Regions from separate parts of the Paraburkholderia sp. GAS82 genome, predicted to be linked through region 1. Evidence: riboswitches for the same ligand, from Rfam matches in the RefSeq annotation. Region 1 holds a riboswitch; each other region holds the start of a gene.
What was found. A riboswitch is a leader RNA that binds a small molecule or an ion and turns the genes downstream of it on or off. The one in region 1 is predicted to bind cobalamin.

Region 1 (6,698 bases):
CTTGTGCAGGTGGTGGTTGCCGTCCATCTCGAGCGTGAAGCCCGACGGCGCCGCAAACTTCTGGCCGATCATCGCCACGCGCACCTTGTCGACATCGGTGCTCTTGGCCTTTTCGGCCGCCTGCTTCCACATATGGATACCGACGAAGGTCGCTTCCATCGGGTCGTTCGTGACGCGCTTGTCGCCGCCCGGCAGGTTGTTGTCCTTGACCCATTTGGCGAACATCGCCTTGAACTTGGTGTTCTCCGGATTACGCAGCGACATGAAGTAATTCCACGCAGCGAGGTTGCCCACCAGCGGCTTCGTATCGATACCGCGCAGTTCTTCTTCGCCCACCGAGAACGCCACTACCGGCACGTCCGTCGCTTTCAGGCCCTGGTTGCCCAGTTCCTTATAGAACGGCACATTCGAGTCACCGTTGACGGTCGAGATCACCGCGGTCTTGCCGCCCTGCGAGAAGGTCTTGATGTTGGCGACGATGGTCTGATAGTCGCTATGGCCGAACGGCGTGTAGACCTCCTGAATATCCGCTTCCTGAACGCCCTTCGATTTCAGGAACGCGCGCAGAATCTTGTTGGTCGTACGCGGGTACACATAGTCCGTGCCGAGCAGGAAGAAGCGCTTGGCGCCGCCGCCTTCTGCACTCATCAGATATTCGGTAGCAGGAATCGCCTGCTGGTTCGGTGCGGCGCCCGTGTAGAACACGTTGCGCGACATTTCTTCGCCTTCGTACTGCACGGGGTAGAAGAGCAGGCCGTTGAGTTCCTCGAACACCGGCAGCACCGACTTGCGTGACACCGAAGTCCAGCAGCCGAACACCACAGCACACTTGTCCTGCGTGATCAGCTGGCGTGCCTTCTCGGCGAACAGCGGCCAGTTCGAAGCCGGGTCCACGACTACCGGCTCGAGCTGGCGGCCATTGACGCCACCGCTTGCGTTGATCTGTGCGATCGTCATCAACGCGGTATCTTTCAGCGACGTTTCGGAGATCGCCATCGTGCCCGACAGTGAATGCAGAATGCCTACCTTGATCGGACCGGTGTCGCCTTGCGCGAACGCGGAAGGAATCCCGCCTGCGACCCCCGTCACACCCGCAACCCCTGCTGCCGATGCGACCTTCAGAAACTCACGCTTGTTCATTGATCGTCCTCTGCCATTTTGAAAGTTGGATATCGCCTTGAATACAAGGCGCAGTGCTTGAGCAACTTCCAAGCCAGGCGGGGGATGAGGAACGGGAGGCTTTGCCACGCTTGCGAGATCGTGAGGCGCTGTGTGACAGCGGTGCGCACGACGCGCCACGCTGGTGCGTCGTGCACGTATCCAGGGATGGCGAAGACGCTAGATCGTTTCGCGCGCACCGTAACGTTCGCGCGCGGTCTGCATCATATAGAGCGTGATGCGTTTGACCTCGGCCTGACTCTCCGCGATATGAGCACGGATCATCTGCTGGGCGTCCGACGCTTCGCCCGCAAAGATCGCCTTGAGAATCGCCGCGTGTTCCTTATAGGTTGCCGCCACGCGCGGTTTCTTGGTGAAGTCCAGCCGGCGGATGATGCGGATGCGTTCGGTGATGTCCTCGTGCATCCGAGCCATTTCGTTGTTGCCCACGGCGGCGACGAGACGTCCATGGAAGGTTTCGTCCAGCGCGGCGACGGTGGCGGGATCGTCAAGCTGCTTCTTCACGGGCACGCACCAGATCTCGCGCAGGGCGTCGAGCCGTGAGGTGGCGTCCAGCTCCACGAGCTTCGCGATTGCGGAAGTTTCCATCATGACGCGCACTTCGTAGAGGTCTTCGAAATACTTGAAGTCGAACGCGCGGACCTGCCAGCCGCTCTTGAAGTTGACATCCACATAGCCTTCGCGCTGCAGCCAGAACAGCGCCTGCCGGACCGGTGTGCGGCTGACCTGCATACGTGTTGCGATATCGCCTTCGCTGAACTTGTCGCCCGGCAGCAGGCGGAAGTCGAAGATATCGGCCTTCAGTTGCGTATAGATTTGCGCAGCAAGGTTGCTGGCGCTTTTCGCCGGCGCAGTCGGCGCGCTGTTGTCCACCATCAGTATTTCCAGGTGCGTGAGGGGATGCGGCTAGCTTGTTCCAACGGCAGCGGAAGATCGCGAGCTTGGATCATGATACGCGGCTTGCGATGGAATGTTTGGACGATTCCGGCGCGCAATGAGAGAAGCTAACGCGCGAGCCAGGCAGCCCAGCCGCCGAATGCCGTGATGTCCTGCGCATCCTGCAGGGCGTAAGGCTCGCAGATGAAACCCTTCACCTGTCTGCCGTCCGCGAGCGTTACAGTGCCGATGCCAAGTGGTGCAGGGACGCCAGCGACGAAAGAACCAAATGCAGTCGCCGGCACGTCCCAGAGTTCCAGCTGAATCGGTGCGCCGCTTTCGGAACGGAGTAGCCCTGGTTTCGGCGGAGTCGTGTTTGCGAGCGAGAAGAGACGATAGTTGCTCGCGGTCGTCGTGCTCTCCGCGAAGCTTGCGCCACGACTCGTCAGTTCATGGTTGAGCGGCATGCCACGCAAATGGGCACCGACGACGGCGACGCGAATGGTGTCGCTCGCCGCGCTGCGTTTTGCCTCAGGCGCTGGTTGCGCGGCACCGGACTGCGCAGCCTGCGGCATCCCAGTCGCTCCACGCGGCAGCCCGGTGGCCCGATGCCATTGCGCCGCGAAGTCAGCCAGCGCCCGTTCCCGCCACGCCTCGCCAATGAAGGTAATCCCAAACGGCAGTCCGTCTTCGCGGAAGTTTGCCGGCGCGGCCACTGCGCTCCAGTCGAGCAGATTGACAAAGTTGGTGTACTTGCCGAGATTGCTGTTCAGACGCACCGGATCCGCCAGCAGTTCGGCGATCCTGTAGTGGGCCGGGGCAGTCGGCACGACGAGGGCGTCGAACTGCGCCAGCATCGCATCGGCGCGGCGTTTGAGATCGGCGAGACGGTAGATCGATTCGAAGGTGTCGGTGGCGGAGAATTCCTTGGCCTTGAAGATGATGTCGCGCACAACCGGGTGAATGTCGGCTTCGTTCGAGCCAGCAAAGTCGCGAATCGCCGCATAGCGTTCCGCTACCCATGCGCCGTCATACAGCAGCGCAGTGACATCGTCGAAGAGCGAAAAATCGAGCGGCACGCAGATCGCGCCGCGCGCTTCAAGGTGCGCCACGGCGGCATTGAAGGCTTGCGCGGACAGTTCATCGCCGAAGAATTCCGGCTGTGACGGGACCGCAAAACGCGGCGCGGCGGGAACGCGCCACTGAAGCGCGGAGGCGGGCGCTTCGCGGGACAGACCGTCGGCCAGATCGAGTGAGGCGGCCAGGTCATACACGAGCGCGGCGTCGTCGAAAGTGGTCGCGAAGACCGACACGCAGTCGAGCGTGCGGCATGCCGGCACCACGCCTCTATTGCTGAACGCGCCACGAGTAGGTTTGATTCCGACGATATTGTTGAGGCCCGCAGGGACGCGTCCCGAGCCGGCCGTATCCGTGCCCAGCGAGAAAGGGACGATGCCGCGCGCAACCACCGAGGCTGACCCCGAACTCGAGCCACCCGAGATGTACTCGGCGTCGAAGCTGTTGGCCGGGATGCCGTAAGGGGAGCGCACGCCCACGAGGCCGGTCGCGAACTGATCGAGATTGGTTTTACCAATGACGATTGCGCCGGCATCGGTCAGCCGCTGCACGACCGTCGCGCTGCGCTCTGGCGTATAGGCGAAGGCGGGGCAGGCGGCTGTGGTCTCGAAGCCGGCGGCGTCGATATTGTCTTTCGCGGCGAATGGCACGCCATAGAGCGGCAGCTTCGTCAGATCGCCACCGACCGCGGTTAGCCTGGCCTCGAGGCCCGCGAGCTGCGCGTCGAGCACTGCTTGCGTCACGGTCGATATCCATGCGGGGTCATCTTCGGGCGTCAGTCCGCGGACCAGTTCGCCAAGCAACTGGGCGGGCGTCGCACCGTCCCGATACGCTTCCTGCCAATCCGAAATTGTCCATCCGCGCATCTCGTATTCCCTCTTGTGTACAAGTTCAGGGAAATTGTACTCAAGACTCATGCCAACCGCGCGGGAAGGCTGTCGCGCCTTTTCAGGGCAGGGCGATACAGGCATGTACGCCGCGCCCGAGCCGTTCTCGGATGCACCCGTCTGGCGCGAAACGCCCGATCGTTGGGCGTCAGAACCGCGCTGGTGCGATGTTGCAATGACGCGTCGATTGGCGGGAATTATTCCGGTCCCCGTTAGATTCACAAGTAGAATGCGCGCAAACGACTCGTGGAAGCTGGTGCAAATCCAGCGCGGTCGCGCCACTGTGACCGGTTTCAGTCCGAACCGGAAGTCAGACCTCGGCGTCGTTGTCTACTATTCAACTGTGGGGCGCGCTATCCCCAGGATTCCAATAATGAAGCTTCGTCATCTCATCATCAGCTCCGCGCTGACGGTTACCGCTTGCCAGGTCGCCCACGCCGACGACTCGTCGTCGACCCAGGATCAGGCCGTCGCGCAAACCACGCTACCGAATATCCTCGTCACCGGCGACACGCAGCATCTGCCGCAATCGTTCGATCAGCGATATGCCACGACCCAGGTTCTGACTCGCGCAGATCTCGACCGTCTTTCGCCCATTGACCCAAGCATCACGCAGGCGCTTGCTACACTGCCCGGTGTGACCATTGCGCAGAACGGCGGCCCAGGTTCGCTTGCGTCCGTCAGCATCCGTGGCTCGGCGGGAAATCAGGTGGCCGTGTTTATCGACGGTATCCGGGTCGGTTCCGCGACCAGCGGTCAGGCCGAATGGGCTGATCTGCCGACCTCCGCATTCGACCGCGTGGAGGTGATCTCCGGTCCGGCAGCCGCTTCGTTCGGCGCCGATGCGATGGGTGGCGTGATCCAGCTCTTCACGAACCACGCTTCCAATCAGCCCAATCAGACCACGGTGTCGGTGGGCGGCGGGTCGAACAAGACCTTCGATACGCAGGTCCGCACATCGGGCTCGGTCCCGTCCACCGGCGCGCTGTCGGCGTTGAGCGGGCTGACCTACTCGCTCGGCTTGCATGACTACAACACGGCGGGGATCGATGCGACGCAGCCGGTTGTCTTCGGTCACGAAGACGGCCGTAACCCGTACCATGCGCAGGACGTGGATGGACGCCTGGGTTACGCGCACAACAACTGGTCGCTCTCCACGTTCTTCCTGTATCACCGCTCGGATCTCTCCTACGATGACGCGGGCGGCGACGACCGGCAGGCCGATTATCAGCTGACGACGGGCGCCGCGTTCCATCTGGATATCACGCCGTTCACGCAGCTCGATCAGTCGGTCGGCTACGCCACGGACCGCGAGTTCCTGTATACGAATACGCCGGGCATCCCATCCGATGAGATCGACTCGACGCGCCTGAGCACGTCGACCTCGCTGACGCATCAGGAGCGTGGGCCCGCGCTGTTCAACCTGCCGCTGTCCGGCGAGACCAAGCTTGCCTACGACTTCTCGCGCGAGCAGGCCTTCCTGCCGTACGACATTCCGTCGGGTGTGCCGACGCGCGACGATTCAGCGGTTTCGCTGCATCAGTCGGCGACGCTCGGCCCGTTGACCGTGTTCCTGGCAGGCCGTCACGAGATCATCGAGGGGCAGTCGGTCAATACCGGCAACGTTGCCTTGTCTTATGCGATTACGCCGGTTTATACGGCGCGCGTTTCGTATGGCAATGCGTTCCGTCTGCCGACCTTCGACGACCTGTACTATCCGGGCTACGGGAACCCAAACCTTCTGCCGGAGCGCAGCGATACGGTTGAGGCGGCGCTGGATGCCACCACGTCGTTCGGGACCTTCACGGCGGCGGTGTACGACACGCGCGTTCACAACCTGATCGAATACGACTCGTTGACCTTCCTGCCGGTGAACGTCGGACGCGCGCATATTCAGGGCATCGACCTGTCGTACAAGGGCATCATCGGCAAATCGACGCCGGTGAGCCTCTCGGTCGGTTTCCTGAATCCGCAGGACGTCACGGATCAGACCTGGCTTAACCGCCGCCCGCGTCAGACGTTCAGCCTGAACATCGATCACATGTGGGACGAGTTCCACCTGCACGCACTGAGCACGGGCATCTCCGTGCTGTACGGTGGATCGACCTTCGACGATCAGGCCAACTCGATTTATCTGCCATCCTATACAACGGTGGGCCTGCGCGCTGCGTACAAGGTCAACTCGCATCTCACCGTGTCCGCCAATCTGTCGAATCTGTTCAACCGGCAGTACGTAACCGCGTACGGCTACAACACGTTGGGCCGGACGGCGTTCGGCAAGCTGGCTTACACGTTCTAAGGCAGCGTTCCAGGCGGTGTTTTAGGCGGTGGCGCCGCGCTTCGGCCGGCGGACGGCTCGCAGCTTGCCGCTGCGTCCGCCGCCGCAGAAGAACTGCTCGGCTCCGTCGGACTCCAGCCCGGACACGTGGACGCCGGGCGGCATTTCGAGACTCTCCACGACTTCGCCGCTACGTGGATCGACGTGTCGTAGCTCGCTTTCGTTATCGTCCCATGTGGCGTGCCAAAGCTCTCCGTCAACCCACGTCACACCGGTGACGAAGCGGTTCGATTCGATGCTGCGAAGAACCTTCCCGGTTTCGGGGTCGATCTGAAGAATCTTCCGATCCCGATACTGCCCCACCCACAGCGACCCTTCGGCCCACGTGAGTCCTGCGGCAT
Region 2 (6,698 bases), on a different contig from region 1:
GCCGCTGACGCTGGCGATCTTCGTGGGCGTGATCAGCGTGATCTTCCTCGCCGGCGCGTTTGTCGTGCCTGAGACGCTCGGCAAGCTCGACAAAAATGCTTCCCGCGAAGCGGTTTAAGGCATGCTGAGGGCGTTGGGCGAGCGCCCATGAAGTACGTCAGCGCACAGACACACCGGTCGTCACCCGGCGAATCTCGTCTGTGATGATTTCGATCAGCGCGTGCGCTGCCGGACCGATAGGCCGCTTCGGATGGCTCACGCGAATGATGTGCCGCACGATCGGCGGCGAGACGATGGGATAGGCGCGCAGCAGGCCTTCGTCGACCTCGCGCTGCACGACGACACGCGGCAGGATCGTCGCCACCTGACTCTGCTCGACGAACTGCACAATCGTGCTCAGCAGGTCGATTTCGAACGTCGGCTTGATGACGATATCGGCCGCCATCAATTCCGCATCGAGCACGCCGCGCAGGCCGTTGCGCCGCGTCGGCAGCACCAGTTCGACGGCAGGTAGATGAGCGAGGTCGATTTCCGCGGGCAATTCGACGCCGTGCGCGGCGCTCGTCACGAACACCATCTCTTCGTCGAGCAGCGGCACCACATCGAGTGAGAGGCGCCCGCGCGGTTTGTTGATGATGGCCGCATCCAGCCGGCCCGCTTCAACGGCGTCGATCAACTGCGCGCTGAACCCGTCAGCCACCGAGACTTCCACTTGCGGAAACAGCGCGTTGAACTTCGCGAGCGATTCAGGCAAAACGCTTTGCGCCTCGGACGCGACCATGCCAAGCGAGACCCGGCCGGTGACGATCACATCGCGCTGGCTCAATTGCTCGCGTGCATGGTCGATGTCGCGCATGATCGGCGTATACAGGCGATACATGAGACGCGCCGCGTCGGTCGGCGTCATGCCGTGCGGGCCGCGTTCGAAGAGCTTCTGGTTCAGTTCCGCTTCAATCTTCGAGATTTGCATGCTGAGCGCGGGCTGCACCATATTCAGCCGCTTTGCCGCGCGCGTGACCGAGCCGTCCTCGAAGAGTGCAATGAAATATTGGATTTGCTTGAGATCCATAAGCCAGGAAGCGCAGCGTGTAGGGTTGAAGCTTCGAGTGTAATCGCTTACGTGCCCGCAGATACGTGGTAGGCGATGCATTGAGCGTACAGAGTGTCTCGAGCAAACGGCGCAGGATGTGTCCACTGGGCAGTGCTCACGACATTCAGCGACAACAATTTCGACGTTTGCCCGGCAAGCGAAACCTTTCTTCCTGAAGCGATCAAACTGGGTGGAGCAGGCTGTATCAGCGCGACAGCAAACGTGAATCCCTCGGTGTGGTCGGCCGCTCGGCGGCGCTGGTAGTCCCATTCGACTTCACCCTTCAGCGTCACGTGTCCGTCCCTGACGACCGCCTTGATGTCGTCCGCGGCATAAGGCAGCTCAGCCTTCAGTCCGGCAATGATCTCGCGCACGATTTCCGGATCGGGCCGTTTGTTGACTTCGAGAGTTCGTCCATGGTCCGGGCAAGAGCCAGCTCGAGCCGTGCCCACTCTTGCTCCAACCCGGGTAGCCCGAAGCGCACGCTGGGGATAGCCGAAAAATAGCGTGTCCAGATCCCTTGCCGGGCGAGCCCCTGGTGCAGTGCCTCTGCACGTGGATCCGGGAACCAGGCAAACAGGGGAGTGCTCAGTGCGACCAGGCCGTGAGCCTGCAGCAACGCTACAAGCCGTGCGCTTTCAGACGCAAGTAGCATACGCATCTGATGTTGCCACGCATGGTCGCGGAACGCGTGTGCCACTGCATGGCGGGCGGGTCCGTTGACGGTCCAGGCGCCGAGATGGAGGCGTAGCGCTGCAAGTAACTCGGGCCGGCCCAGCGCGAAGCCGCAACGCGCTCCGGCGAGTCCGAAGAATTTTCCCGGTGAGCGCAGGACCACGAGTCCCTCGCGATCGACATACGCTCCCATCGACGAGCATGTCTCCGCAGGCAGTGCGTCACCGAACGTTTCATCCACGATCAGCGTGCCGCCGACCGCCGAAAGTTGCGCATGCCACTGCAACAGACGGTGCGGGTCCACTTGCTTCGTTGTCGGATTGTTTGGCGTGACGACGACCGCGTGGTTAACGCCGCAGGGCAACACATCGTCGTCGATGTCGAGTGGCACGACGGTGTGGCCCGCGCGCTCGAACGCAGGGGCATATTCGCCATAGGTTAGCGGAGCAACGGCGGCGACTCCGCGCCGAAGCAGTTCGGGCAGCGCCCGGATGGCTGCCTGGCTACCTGCCACTGACGTTATATGGTCGGAACTCGGCGCGCCATAGTACCGCGCGGCATCGGCGAGCAGGCCATCGCCATCGTCGGGCAGGCGGCGCCATATCTCTGCAGGAATGGGCGGGACCGGATAGGCGTGCGGATTGATACCGGTCGACAGATCGAGCCACGCGTCAAAACTGATACCGTAGCGCCGGACGGCTTCGCGCAGATTGCCACCATGCACGATTGCGCCTGGGACGAGTGTAGGGTTGGGTGAAATCATGTCGTGATTGTATCGACAGGGGGGATGCACCGGTGGCAATGGGATAATCGTAGACCGTGTGATGCCTCTCGCACCTCTGCAAATTGCGTCGTGTGCCCCAACTCATCCATTTTTGATCGAGCCTCGGTTTCCTGATGACTGTTCCAAACGATTTCGCACCGGCTGTGCCTGGCGGCACGCTGATGATCCAGGGTACAACCTCCGATGCAGGCAAGAGCACGCTGGTCGCCGGTCTGTGCCGGCTGGTGTCGCGCCGCGGCGGACGGGTGGCGCCATTCAAGCCACAGAACATGGCGCTCAACAGCGCAGTCACGATCGATGGGGGCGAGATTGGCCGCGCACAGGCGCTGCAGGCGATTGCGGCCGGCATTCCCGCGCATACGGACCTGAACCCGGTGCTGCTCAAGCCGACCAGCGATCGTGGTGCGCAGGTGATCGTACATGGCAAAGCACGAATGAATCTTGATGCGCGCGCCTATCACGACTATAAACCGCTGGCCTTCAAGGCCGTGCTCGAATCTTACGCACGCCTGCAGAAGAAGTACGACACGATCCTGGTGGAAGGGGCGGGCAGCCCGGCGGAGATCAATCTGCGTGCGAACGATATCGCCAATATGGGCTTTGCTGAAGCGGTCGATTGCCCGGTGCTGTTGGTGGCCGATATCGATCGCGGCGGTGTGTTCGCGCATTTGCTCGGTACGCTCGAATGCCTGTCCGAATCCGAACGCGCAAGGGTCTGCGGTCTCGTCATCAACCGGTTTCGCGGCGATCCGGGCCTGCTGAAGCCTGGGCTTGACTGGCTGGAGGCGCGTACAGGCAAGCCGGTACTAGGGGTGGTGCCGTATCTGCACGGATTGGCGCTCGACGCCGAAGACATGCTGCCGCGTGTGGCGCATAGCGGTGCGGCCGATGCCGTGCAGTCTCTGCGGGTGGTCGTGCCGGCATTGCCACATATCAGCAATCACACGGATTTCGATGCGCTGCGCGCGCACCCGCAGGTCGATTTCAGCTATGCGCTCGCGGGTATTCCGCCGCCGCCCGCGGATCTGGTGATTTTGCCCGGCTCCAAAAATGTGCGTGGAGATCTGGCCTGGCTGCGCGACAACGGTTGGGAAGAAGTGCTGCGTCGGCATTTGCGTTATGGCGGCCGGGTGATCGGTATCTGCGGAGGCATGCAGATGCTCGGCCAATCACTGAGCGACCCTCACGGCGTGGAGGGCCAGCCGGGTACCACGAAGGGTCTCGGCTGGCTCGATTACGAGACCGTCATCACACGCGAGAAGATGCTCAGGAACGTCACGGGCGCCCTGACGCTGAGCGGTTCGCCGGACGTTTGCGGCTACGAGATTCACATGGGCGAAACCCACGGCCCCGCGCTTGCTGCGCCGGCTTTGTACCTCGTAGCGGACCAGTCGGACGGGGACGATACACGTCCCGATGGTGCAATGTCGGCTGACGGACAGATTCTCGCCACTTATGTGCACGGGCTGTTCGACACGCCGGCCTCCTGCAGTGCCTTGCTCGCGTGGGCGGGGCTGGCCGGTTCGCAAGCACTCGACTATCCGGCGTTGCGGGACGCGTCGCTCGACCGGCTCGCCGATACGCTCGAGGAGCACCTCGACCTGACTCGGGTGTTCGCCGCTATCGGCAAGCGTGCGGACGCGTCACGCTGACTCCAGCCGAGCCGGGTCAACTGAGCGCTTATTGCGCATGCAGATGCGCTTCGAGTTTGTCGTAGCCCTTGATCCGGTAAATCAGGAACGACAGGACCCACGAGACGATGAAGATGCCAATGATGACGAAGCCGAGGTTGTTGAAATTCTCGTTCAACGTATCGACGGTCTGCCAGAACAGGCCCTTCTGCCTGATCTGGTCGGCAATCATCCCCAGCGCCTCGATACCGCCTATCACGACCGCGACGAGCACAGAGACCAGCGTAATCGTGAGGTTGTAGTAAAGCTTGCGGATCGGTCGCACGAACGCCCATTCATAGGCACCAAGCATCAGGATCCCGTCGGTGGTGTCGATCAGTGTCATGCCTGCGGCGAAGAGTACCGGAAACACCAGCACGATCCAGATCGACAACCCTTGAGATGCCTGGTGTGCCGAGATGCCGAGCAGGCTGACTTCGGTCGCGGTATCGAAACCCAGGCCGAACAGAAAGCCGAGCGGCAACATCCACAATGAGTTCGATACAAGCTTGAACAGCGGCCGGAACATCCGTGCGAGCAAGCCGCGACTGTTGAGCAGGAGGTCGAGATCGTCCTGATCGTACGGCTCACCACGCTTTACTTTCTTGAACGCCCGCCATACGCCGCGTAGGATGATCAGGTTCATGGCCGCGATCAAAAACAGGAAGATCGCTGAGACGCTGGTCGAGATCACGCCGCCGACGTTTTGCCAGGATTCGAACCGGCTTTCGAGCGCAGAGGCCGTAGCAGCAACCGCTGCCGCTACCAGCAAAACCACGGCCGAGTGACCGATCGCAAAGAAGAAACCGACCGTGACGGGCCGTCGGCCATCCTGCATCAGTTTGCGTGTGACGTTATCGATGGCGGCGATGTGATCGGCATCGACTGCATGGCGCAATCCGAAGCCGTAGGCGACCAGGCCGGTGCCCAGCAACAGCGGGTGACCGTGGAAGGCTATGAAGGCCCAGATCCAGCTGCCGACGTTGAATAAAGCGAGGACGCTGTAGATGGCAATCAGCCGATAGCGCAATGCGTCAGTTGGAACTGACCTTGAGTACGTGATGGACATGCAAGAATCCTGAGGTTCGGGCTGTCCTTACAGCAGGTATCCATTCGCGCAAACGGATACTTGGCGACTCGGACATCCCCGTCCGATCCGGCTGAGCAGACCTCGGTCGATGGCAGGTCTCCTGACTCGCACGTCACAATCCGGCACCGACCTTCCCGGTTGCCCAGTGGTCAAGCATGGTGTGGACTCGGCGCTTACAGTTGCGGGGGCAGTCGCAGACTTGAGCAGAGCGCTCTCACTGCGTTCCCGTTTAATCCCGGTGAGGGGAACCATCAAGGCGCAAGAGTACAGAAGGCTGCCGGAGGGCGTCAATCTCCGCTTGAATAGCGGTTCGGACGGAGGAATCTTTCCCTTTCCAACGATTTTTGTTCAGAACGCCTCGCCGCGGAACAAGGCGGCGGCGAATACCGGATTCGACGGCCAGTAAGCGTGCATGTAGGTTGCGACGATTGCACCGTGCCGATAGAGGGCTTCCCCGCTGGTTGCGCCTTGCGGCCGAACCGCGGTCGTAACCGGTGCGAGCGGCGTGTTCAGCTTCGAATAGTGGAACGTGTGTCCGGTCATGACGCCGTGTCGTCCTTCGATCTGTTGCATGGCCAGTGCCGCGAAGCGGGTCTGCATGCTGGCCTCGCCGGGCAGCAGGCCGAGCATCGGGGTAGAGGCACCGTGCACGTCGATCAGTCGGTCTAGCAGATAGAGCATGCCGCCACATTCGGCGATCAACGGTTTGCCGGCTGCGGCGTGTGCGTGAATCGAGCCGGCACTGCATTTCCGGTCCGTCAGGGTCCGGGCATGGAGTTCCGGGTAACCGCCGGGGAGATAGAGGGCGTCGGCAGCCTGAGGTACCGGTTCATTGGCGAGCGGCGAGAAATACGCGAGTCTGGCGCCGAGTGCTTCGAGCAGTGCGAGATTGGCTGGGTAGATAAAGGAAAAGGCCGCGTCCTTTGCAATTGCGATCAGCCTGCCGTCGAGCAGGCGTGGTAGGCTGTTACGCGGTGGCGCCTCGAAGTCGATGGCCGGTGGCAGTTCGGCCAGCGGCGTCGCGGCGAGCGCATCGGCAACCTGGTTGAGGCGTGCATCGAGATCCGCGATTTCTGCGGCCTGGTGCAAACCGAGGTGCCGGTCCGGCAATTCGATCGAGTCGTTGCTGTTCAGATGGCCGCACCAGCGCAGCGAGGCCGGTAATGCCTCTTCAAGCAGTTTCGCATGATAGGGCGAGCCGACCCGGTTCGCGAGCACACCGTAAAAAGGCACCTGCGGCTGGAATTGAGCGAGACCGAAGGCCAATGCGCCGAAGGTCTGGGCCATGGATTTCGCTGCGATCACCGCCAATACCGGTATGCCGAAGGCGCTGGCCAGATCGGCACTACTCGGCTGGCCGTCGTACAGCCCCATGACCCCTTCGACCAG
Region 3 (6,698 bases), on a different contig from region 1:
GGGAAAACCGTACGCGTAGCGACGGGTGTACCGGAGACGAGCGTCCTGGGCGAGTCGATTTTCGTCATGAACGTCCTTCGAGATGCTGTTCCACCGCCAGCAGTTGCTGTTCGACCTGGCTTCGGTACGTGCCGGGATGCTGCCACAAGCCGCGCTGCATGGCCTCTAGCAGCCGCTCGCAGATGCCGTGCAACGCATGCGGGTTATAGCGCTGCAAAAACGCCCGCGTATCCGCGTCGTTCAGGTAAGCATCCGTGACCAGCGCGTATTGATGATCGGCAACCACGCGTGCGGTGGCGTCGTAGCCATAGAGATAATCGACCGTCGCAGCGATTTCGGCAGCGCCTTTATAGCCGTGCCGCTTGATGCCTTCGAGCCATTTCGGATTCACCACGCGCGAGCGGATTACCCGTGCGATCTCCTCGCGTAACGGCCGGATGCGCGGCGTCTCCGGGTTGCTGTGGTCGGCATGGTAAAGCTGCGGTTGCGCGCCGCTCAGGTGCCGCACGGCTGCGGCCATGCCGCCCTGGAACTGGTAGTAGTCATTCGAATCGAGCAGATCGTGTTCGCGGCTGTCCTGGTTCTGCAGCACCACGTCGATCGCAGCGAGGCGCATGCCGAAAGCATCGTGGGCGGCCTCGCCCGAACGTTGTTGGGTATAGGCGTAACCGCCCCACTGCTGATACGCGTGCGCAAGATCGGCGTCGCTTTGCCACTGGCTGGTGTCGATCAACTCCTGCAAGCCTGTGCCATAGGAACCAGGGCGTGCGCCGAAGATACGCCAGCCCGCGCGGCGGCGAGCCTCGCCAGCCTCCAGACCGCCGGCGATCAGTTGATCGCGCTCGCGCAGCACGCGCGCGCGGATCGGATTCAGCTCAACAGGCTCGTCGTCGAGCTCAGCCACCGCCTGCACCGCCGCGTCGAACAGGTGCATGAGGTTCGGGAACGCATCGCGGAAAAATCCCGATACGCGCAGCGTGACGTCGATGCGCGGCCGGTCGAACGTTGCGATCGGCAGAATCTCGAAATCGGTCACGCGATGACTGCCGGCTGCCCATTTCGGCCGTACGCCGAGCAGCGCAAGTGCCTGCGCGATATCATCGCCGCCCGTGCGCATGGTCGCCGTGCCCCACACCGACAGTCCGACCGCGCGCGGGTAATCGCCCTGCTCCTGCAAATGCCGCTCGATCAGTTGCTGTGCCGATTTGAGTCCGAGCGCCCAGGCGGCCTGGGTGGGCAGTGCGCGCGTGTCGACCGAATAGAAGTTGCGCCCCGTCGGCAGCACATCGGGGCGCCCCCGCGAGGGCGAACCGCTTGGCCCCGGCGGCACGAAACAGCCGGCAAGGCCTCGCCGCAACTGCCGCAATTCTTCGCCACCGCATGCGTTGAGGCGCGGCAGCACGTCATTGCGCAAACGCTCGAGCACCTGCTCGACATGCGGCAGACTGCCCGGCGCCGGCAGGCCGTGTGCGGACCCAGATTCAGCATTGGCACTGGACAAACCGCACAGGTCAGCAAGCAATTCCGCTGCGAGCAGTTCGAGCCGCTCGCGCGTATCGCCCTTATGCCGCCAGGGCGCATCGCTCACCTGCTGCAATAGTGCCGGGCGAGGACCGTCCCATGGCGCCGACCAGTCGGGCGCCAGCGGATCGAACAGGCGGGCAATGTCGAGATCCCGTGCAAGCGCATCGATCAGCCCCGCGTTCGCCTCCCGCCCGTTGCCTACCGGAAAACGCGCCAGCGCCTGCAAGGTGTCGCGCCGCTGCACGCCCTGCGGCGAGTGCCCGAAGATATGCAGACCATCGCGAATCTGCGCCTCTTTCAACTCACATAGCCACGCATCGACCTGGGTCAGCAGCGCATCCTCGGCATCGGGACTGCTGGGTGCGGCCAGACTCAGTTCCTCATGCAGCCGATGCTCGACGATCGTCTTCAGGATCGTGCCGCGCAGCAGCCTGGCACGCCGCGGATCGACCATCAAGGCGTCGTAGTATTCGTCGACCTGGCGTTCGAGATCCTGCAGCGGACCGTAATTCTCAGCACGCGTGAGCGGCGGCATCAGATGATCGATGATCACGGCCTGCGCGCGCCGCTTGGCCTGGCTGCCCTCGCCCGGGTCGTTCACAATGAACGGATAAAGATGCGGCAGCGGCCCAAGAATCAGATCGGGCCAGCACTGGCCGCTCAATGCGACGCTCTTGCCCGGCAGCCATTCGAGATTGCCATGTTTGCCGACGTGCACCACGGCATCGATTTCGAAGCGGTGCCGCAGCCAGAAATAGAACGCCAGATAGGCATGCGGCGGCACCAGTTCGGCGTCGTGATAACTCGCGTAGTCGCTGGCGTCACGGGAACGCGCGGGCTGAATCCCGACGAACACCTGGCCGCAGCGCCAGCCGGCGATCATGAAGCGCCCCTGGCGGACCGTCGGATCGAGTTCCGGCGCACCCCAACGCGCATTGAGCGCGGCTTGCACCTCGGCAGGCAGACGCTCGAAATAGCGGCGATAGTCGGCCAACGCCAGGCTTTGCAAGGCAGGACGCAAGTCGCGCACAACCGGGTCGTTGGTGACACCCTGAGTCAGCGTGCGCAGCAGGGCCTCGCCATCGGCCGGCAACGGATCGAGCCGGTAACCCTCGTCACGCAACATGGCGAGGATCGTAAGGACGGAGGCCGGCGTATCGAGTCCGACACCGTTGCCGATCCGCCCTTCGCTGACGGGGTAATTCGCGAGGATCAGCGCGAGCCGCTTGTCGGCATTCTCAAGCGTGCGCAACCGGCACCAGCGCCGGCTCAGCTCGGCCACGAACGCGATGCGCTCGAGATCGGGCTGATAGCGCACCACGTCGACCTCGGTATGCGGGCAGCGGTAGTCGAGTCCCTTGAAACTGATCGCTCGCGTAATCACGCGGCCGTCGACCTCGGGCAGCACCACATGCATCGCGATATCGCGCGCATTGAGGCCATGATTGTCCTTGAGCCACGTCTCGCGGTTCCCGCCGCTCAGGATCACCTGCAGCACGGGCGCATCGCCCGCGAGGGCAAAGGCATCCGGGGCATCGATCGAAGAGACCGCAAACGCGGTGGTATTCAGCACCAGCGCGACCCGATGCTCGACGCTCAACTGCTGCAATACAGCGAGGCTCACTCGATCCTTCAGCGAAGTCACGGCGAGCGGCAAGGGGTTCACGCCTTGCGCCTCGAGCGCCTCGATCAGCGCATCGAACACGCGCGTATTGGCCGCCTGCAAATGCGCCTTGTAGAACAGGATCAGTGCCACCGGTGCACCGGGGCGCCAGCGCGCCTGCCAGTCGGCGATGCTCGGCGTATCGTGCTCAGGATGATAAAGCGCGGCAGCGGGCAACACGCGCGGCGCGGCCGGTTCGCTGCCCCAGCCGAGCGCGCGATAAGCGATGCAGCGCAAGAAGGCTTCGGCATTGAGCGGGCCGCCCTCGCGCAGATAGCGCCAGAGCTGATGGCACAAGGCGGGATCGGCGGTACTGCGCGCGAGCAGGTGCGGGTCTTCCTGAAGGTCGCCCGAGAACATCACCAGCACCTGCTTCCTGCGTTCGGCCAGTTCGACCAGTTGCTCGATACCGTAAGGCCAGTAGGCTTCGCCGCCCAGATGGTCGACGACCACCACACGCGCATGCTGGAGCACGTCGTCGACGTAAAAATCGACCGATGCAGGCTGCCGCAAAAAGCTGACATTGGTGAGCCGGATCTCCGGGAAGCCGGCGCCGAGCCTCGGCACCACGCTCGCCAACAGCGCCAGCGTCGTGTCGGCCGAACTCAGCACCACGATCTCAGCCGGTCGCTGATCGATCCGGATGACGCCTTCGGTATCGTCGACAAAACCGCCCGGAACGGTGCGTAGCAGATGCATGACGGATCAGGACTGCTGGGCCTGGGCAGCCAACGCGGCGCTCAGCGCGCGTTGCAGCACAGGTTGATCGAGATCTTCGCCGATCAGCACGAACCGGTTGGCCCGTGCTTCGTCTTCGCGCCAGCGCCGGTCGAAATAGCTGTCGAAGCGCCGGCCCACGCCCTGGATCACGAGGCGCATTGGTGTGCCTGGCAGCGCTGCAAAACCCTTGACGCGGTAGATCGTGTGCTGCTCCGTCAAACCCTGCAGCGCCGCGATGATCGTTTCGCGCGATGCAGCGGGCGCTTCAACGATCACGGAATCGAATTCGTCGTGGTGATGATCGGGATCGTCGGCCGAGCCATGATGATCGTGGCGCAGATGAATCGTGGTTTCGGACGCCGCCTGCAAACCCAGCAGGCCGTGCAGATCCAGCTGCCCTCGCTGGGCGCGCACGATCTTGACCTGGGGCGGCAACTCCTCGCGAATCTCCGCTTCCACGGCAGCCTGCTGTGCCTCGTCGAGCAGGTCGGTCTTGTTCAGGATCACGAGATCGGCCGAGCCGAGCTGGTCTTCGAACAGCTCGTGCAACGGCGATTCGTGATCGAGATTGGGATCGGCTCGGCGCTGCTCATCCACGGCCTGCGGGTCGTCGGCGAACTGTCCGCTTGCTGCGGCAGGGCCGTCCACCACGGTCACCACCGCGTCGACGGTGAAGCTGTTGCGGATCGAAGGCCAGTTGAACGCCTGGACCAGCGGTTTCGGCAGCGCCAGTCCCGAGGTTTCGATCAGAACGTGGTCAATTTCGCCACGGCGTTCGACCAGTTGCTCCATCACCGGGAAAAACTCTTCCTGCACGGTGCAGCACAGACAGCCGTTGGCGAGCTCATAGAGCTGGCCGGCCTGTTCGCGGCCTTCTTCGTCGCAGCCGATTCCGCAACCACGCAAAATTTCGCCGTCGATGCCGAGCTCGCCGAACTCGTTCACGATGACAGCAATCCGCAAATCGTTCGCGTTTTGAAGAATATGGCGCAGCAAGGTGGTTTTGCCACTCCCAAGAAAGCCCGTGACGACAGTCACAGGGATCTTGCGCATGGGGTTCTGCATGATCACTCCGTTATTAAACAAGCCAGCTCGTCGGGCACTCGCTTCAGACCAGACGCGAGCGGTAGCGTCTGGCGCAGGACGTAAACAGGACGTGGGGACGATACGGAACGTTGCGGTCGCAACAGAGGAACGCGATGAAGGCGTGGATGGCCAGCTGCATCCCCGCAGCGCCAACACCTCTTCTCTGGCCGGTATCCGGGCTGGCGAACGCACCGCTCCACCTTCCCACGCGAATCTTTCGCGCAGTGGTTGATTGCCCGCGATCCTGGTCGCGGACATGGAGCCGGCTTCGCATCGCCTAAGCGACGCTTTCGCTGAACCGTTGCGGGGGCAGCACAGGTTGGGCTCGCGCTAGCGCGGCAAGCGTCCTGTTTCCCGTTTAACTGCCGGCGCGATAACGCGTCGGCGGGCACCAGAGTGGGACGAGTTTAGGCTGCACCGCGAGGCAGCGTCAAGAAGCGACGCTGGCGAGCGGCCGCCAACGCGTGTATTGTAGCGCGCCAGATATCTGCAAACCGACACGCCATATGCTTACGGCCCGAGCGGACGGTTACGACACAACATGAAGCAATTCAGCATCGGCATTGGCTGTCGGCAGCAAGTTTCGGCCGAGGCGATCGAGGCCGCTGTGCTCGCGACGCTTGGCAAACTGGGCGTGCAAGGGGCCAACGCCTTTGAATCGATCGCCTCGATCTCGACCATCGATTCAAAGGCGCGAGAACCCGGCCTCCTGACATTCTGTGCCCGTCATGCGCTAATGTTGCATAGCTTCAGCCGTGAAGCGATCGCCGCCTGCCCGGGCGGCATGCTTCGCGCAACGGCCTCGAAAGCGGTACAGGCCCGCTTCGGCGTCGACGGCATCTGCGAACCTTGCGCGCTGCTGGGAGCGCCCGGCGGCAGCCTCGTTGCCGGCAAAACGGCTTCGCCTGGCGTCACCGTGGCCATTGCCTGCCTGGCCGAATTCTGTACGCAGGCGCCCGGGGCGCGCCGATTGAACCCAACCACCAGGACCTGACTGCATGAAAACCGATACGGAATCGCATCTGCGCATGACCCAACGCCGCCGCGAAGGACATGAAAAGAAACAGGCGCAGGCCACCATCGAAAAAGGACTGTTGATCGTCAATACGGGCACGGGCAAGGGCAAAAGCACAGCGGCTTTCGGCATGGCCGTGCGCGTGCTCGGACACGGCATGCGCCTCGGTGTCGTGCAATTCATCAAGGGTGCACTGCATACCTCGGAGCGCGATTTCCTGGGCAGTCTGCCAAACTGCGATTTCGTCACGATGGGCGACGGCTATACCTGGAACACGCAGGATCGGGAAGCCGACATTGCGACGGCACGCAAAGGCTGGAGCGAAGCCTGCCGGATGATCGAAAGCGGCGAATATCAGATGGTGATTCTCGACGAACTCAATACCGTACTCAAGTACGAGTATCTGCCGCTCGATGAAGTGCTGGACGTCTTTAGCAAGCGTCCGGACATGCTCCATGTGGTGGTCACCGGGCGGCATGCGCCTGAAGGACTGATCGAGGCCGCAGACCTCGTCACCGAGATGCGCATCGTCAAACACCCATACCGCGAGCAACACGTCAAAGCGCAGCGCGGCGTCGAGTTCTAAGCCATGGCCGCCTGTCCAGCGCTGTTCATCAGCGCCCCGGCTTCGGGTCAGGGCAAGACCACCGTCACGGCAGGGTTGGCCCGCTACCACAGCCGCCTCGGACG

Region 2: another riboswitch for cobalamin. It lies ahead of P3T17_RS22575 (HoxN/HupN/NixA family nickel/cobalt transporter); the one in region 1 lies ahead of P3T17_RS33940 (TonB-dependent receptor domain-containing protein).
Region 3: another riboswitch for cobalamin. It lies ahead of cobW (cobalamin biosynthesis protein CobW); the one in region 1 lies ahead of P3T17_RS33940 (TonB-dependent receptor domain-containing protein).

The regions. Positions count from the first base shown of each region.
Region 1 is NZ_JBNDLX010000014.1:175,093-181,790, forward strand. Features, by position in the region: gene urtA (urea ABC transporter substrate-binding protein) at 1-1,140, opposite strand, end outside; gene P3T17_RS33930 (GntR family transcriptional regulator) at 1,339-2,055, opposite strand; gene atzF (allophanate hydrolase) at 2,184-3,998, opposite strand; adenosylcobalamin (AdoCbl) riboswitch at 4,258-4,347, shown strand; gene P3T17_RS33940 (TonB-dependent receptor domain-containing protein) at 4,393-6,318, shown strand; gene P3T17_RS33945 (DUF5074 domain-containing protein) at 6,340-6,698, opposite strand, start outside.
Region 2 is NZ_JBNDLX010000007.1:146,677-153,374, reverse strand. Features, by position in the region: gene P3T17_RS22600 (MFS transporter) at 1-118, shown strand, start outside; gene P3T17_RS22595 (LysR family transcriptional regulator) at 158-1,069, opposite strand; gene P3T17_RS22590 (BON domain-containing protein) at 1,117-1,464, opposite strand; gene cobD (threonine-phosphate decarboxylase CobD) at 1,440-2,528, opposite strand; gene P3T17_RS22580 (cobyric acid synthase) at 2,663-4,201, shown strand; gene P3T17_RS22575 (HoxN/HupN/NixA family nickel/cobalt transporter) at 4,230-5,288, opposite strand; cobalamin riboswitch at 5,383-5,577, opposite strand; gene P3T17_RS22570 (cobyrinate a,c-diamide synthase) at 5,658-6,698, opposite strand, start outside.
Region 3 is NZ_JBNDLX010000007.1:139,822-146,519, forward strand. Features, by position in the region: gene P3T17_RS22545 (ATP-binding protein) at 1-68, opposite strand, end outside; gene cobN (cobaltochelatase subunit CobN) at 65-3,886, opposite strand; gene cobW (cobalamin biosynthesis protein CobW) at 3,893-4,972, opposite strand; cobalamin riboswitch at 5,142-5,404, opposite strand; gene P3T17_RS22560 (cobalamin biosynthesis protein) at 5,535-5,987, shown strand; gene cobO (cob(I)yrinic acid a,c-diamide adenosyltransferase) at 5,992-6,594, shown strand; gene P3T17_RS22570 (cobyrinate a,c-diamide synthase) at 6,598-6,698, shown strand, end outside.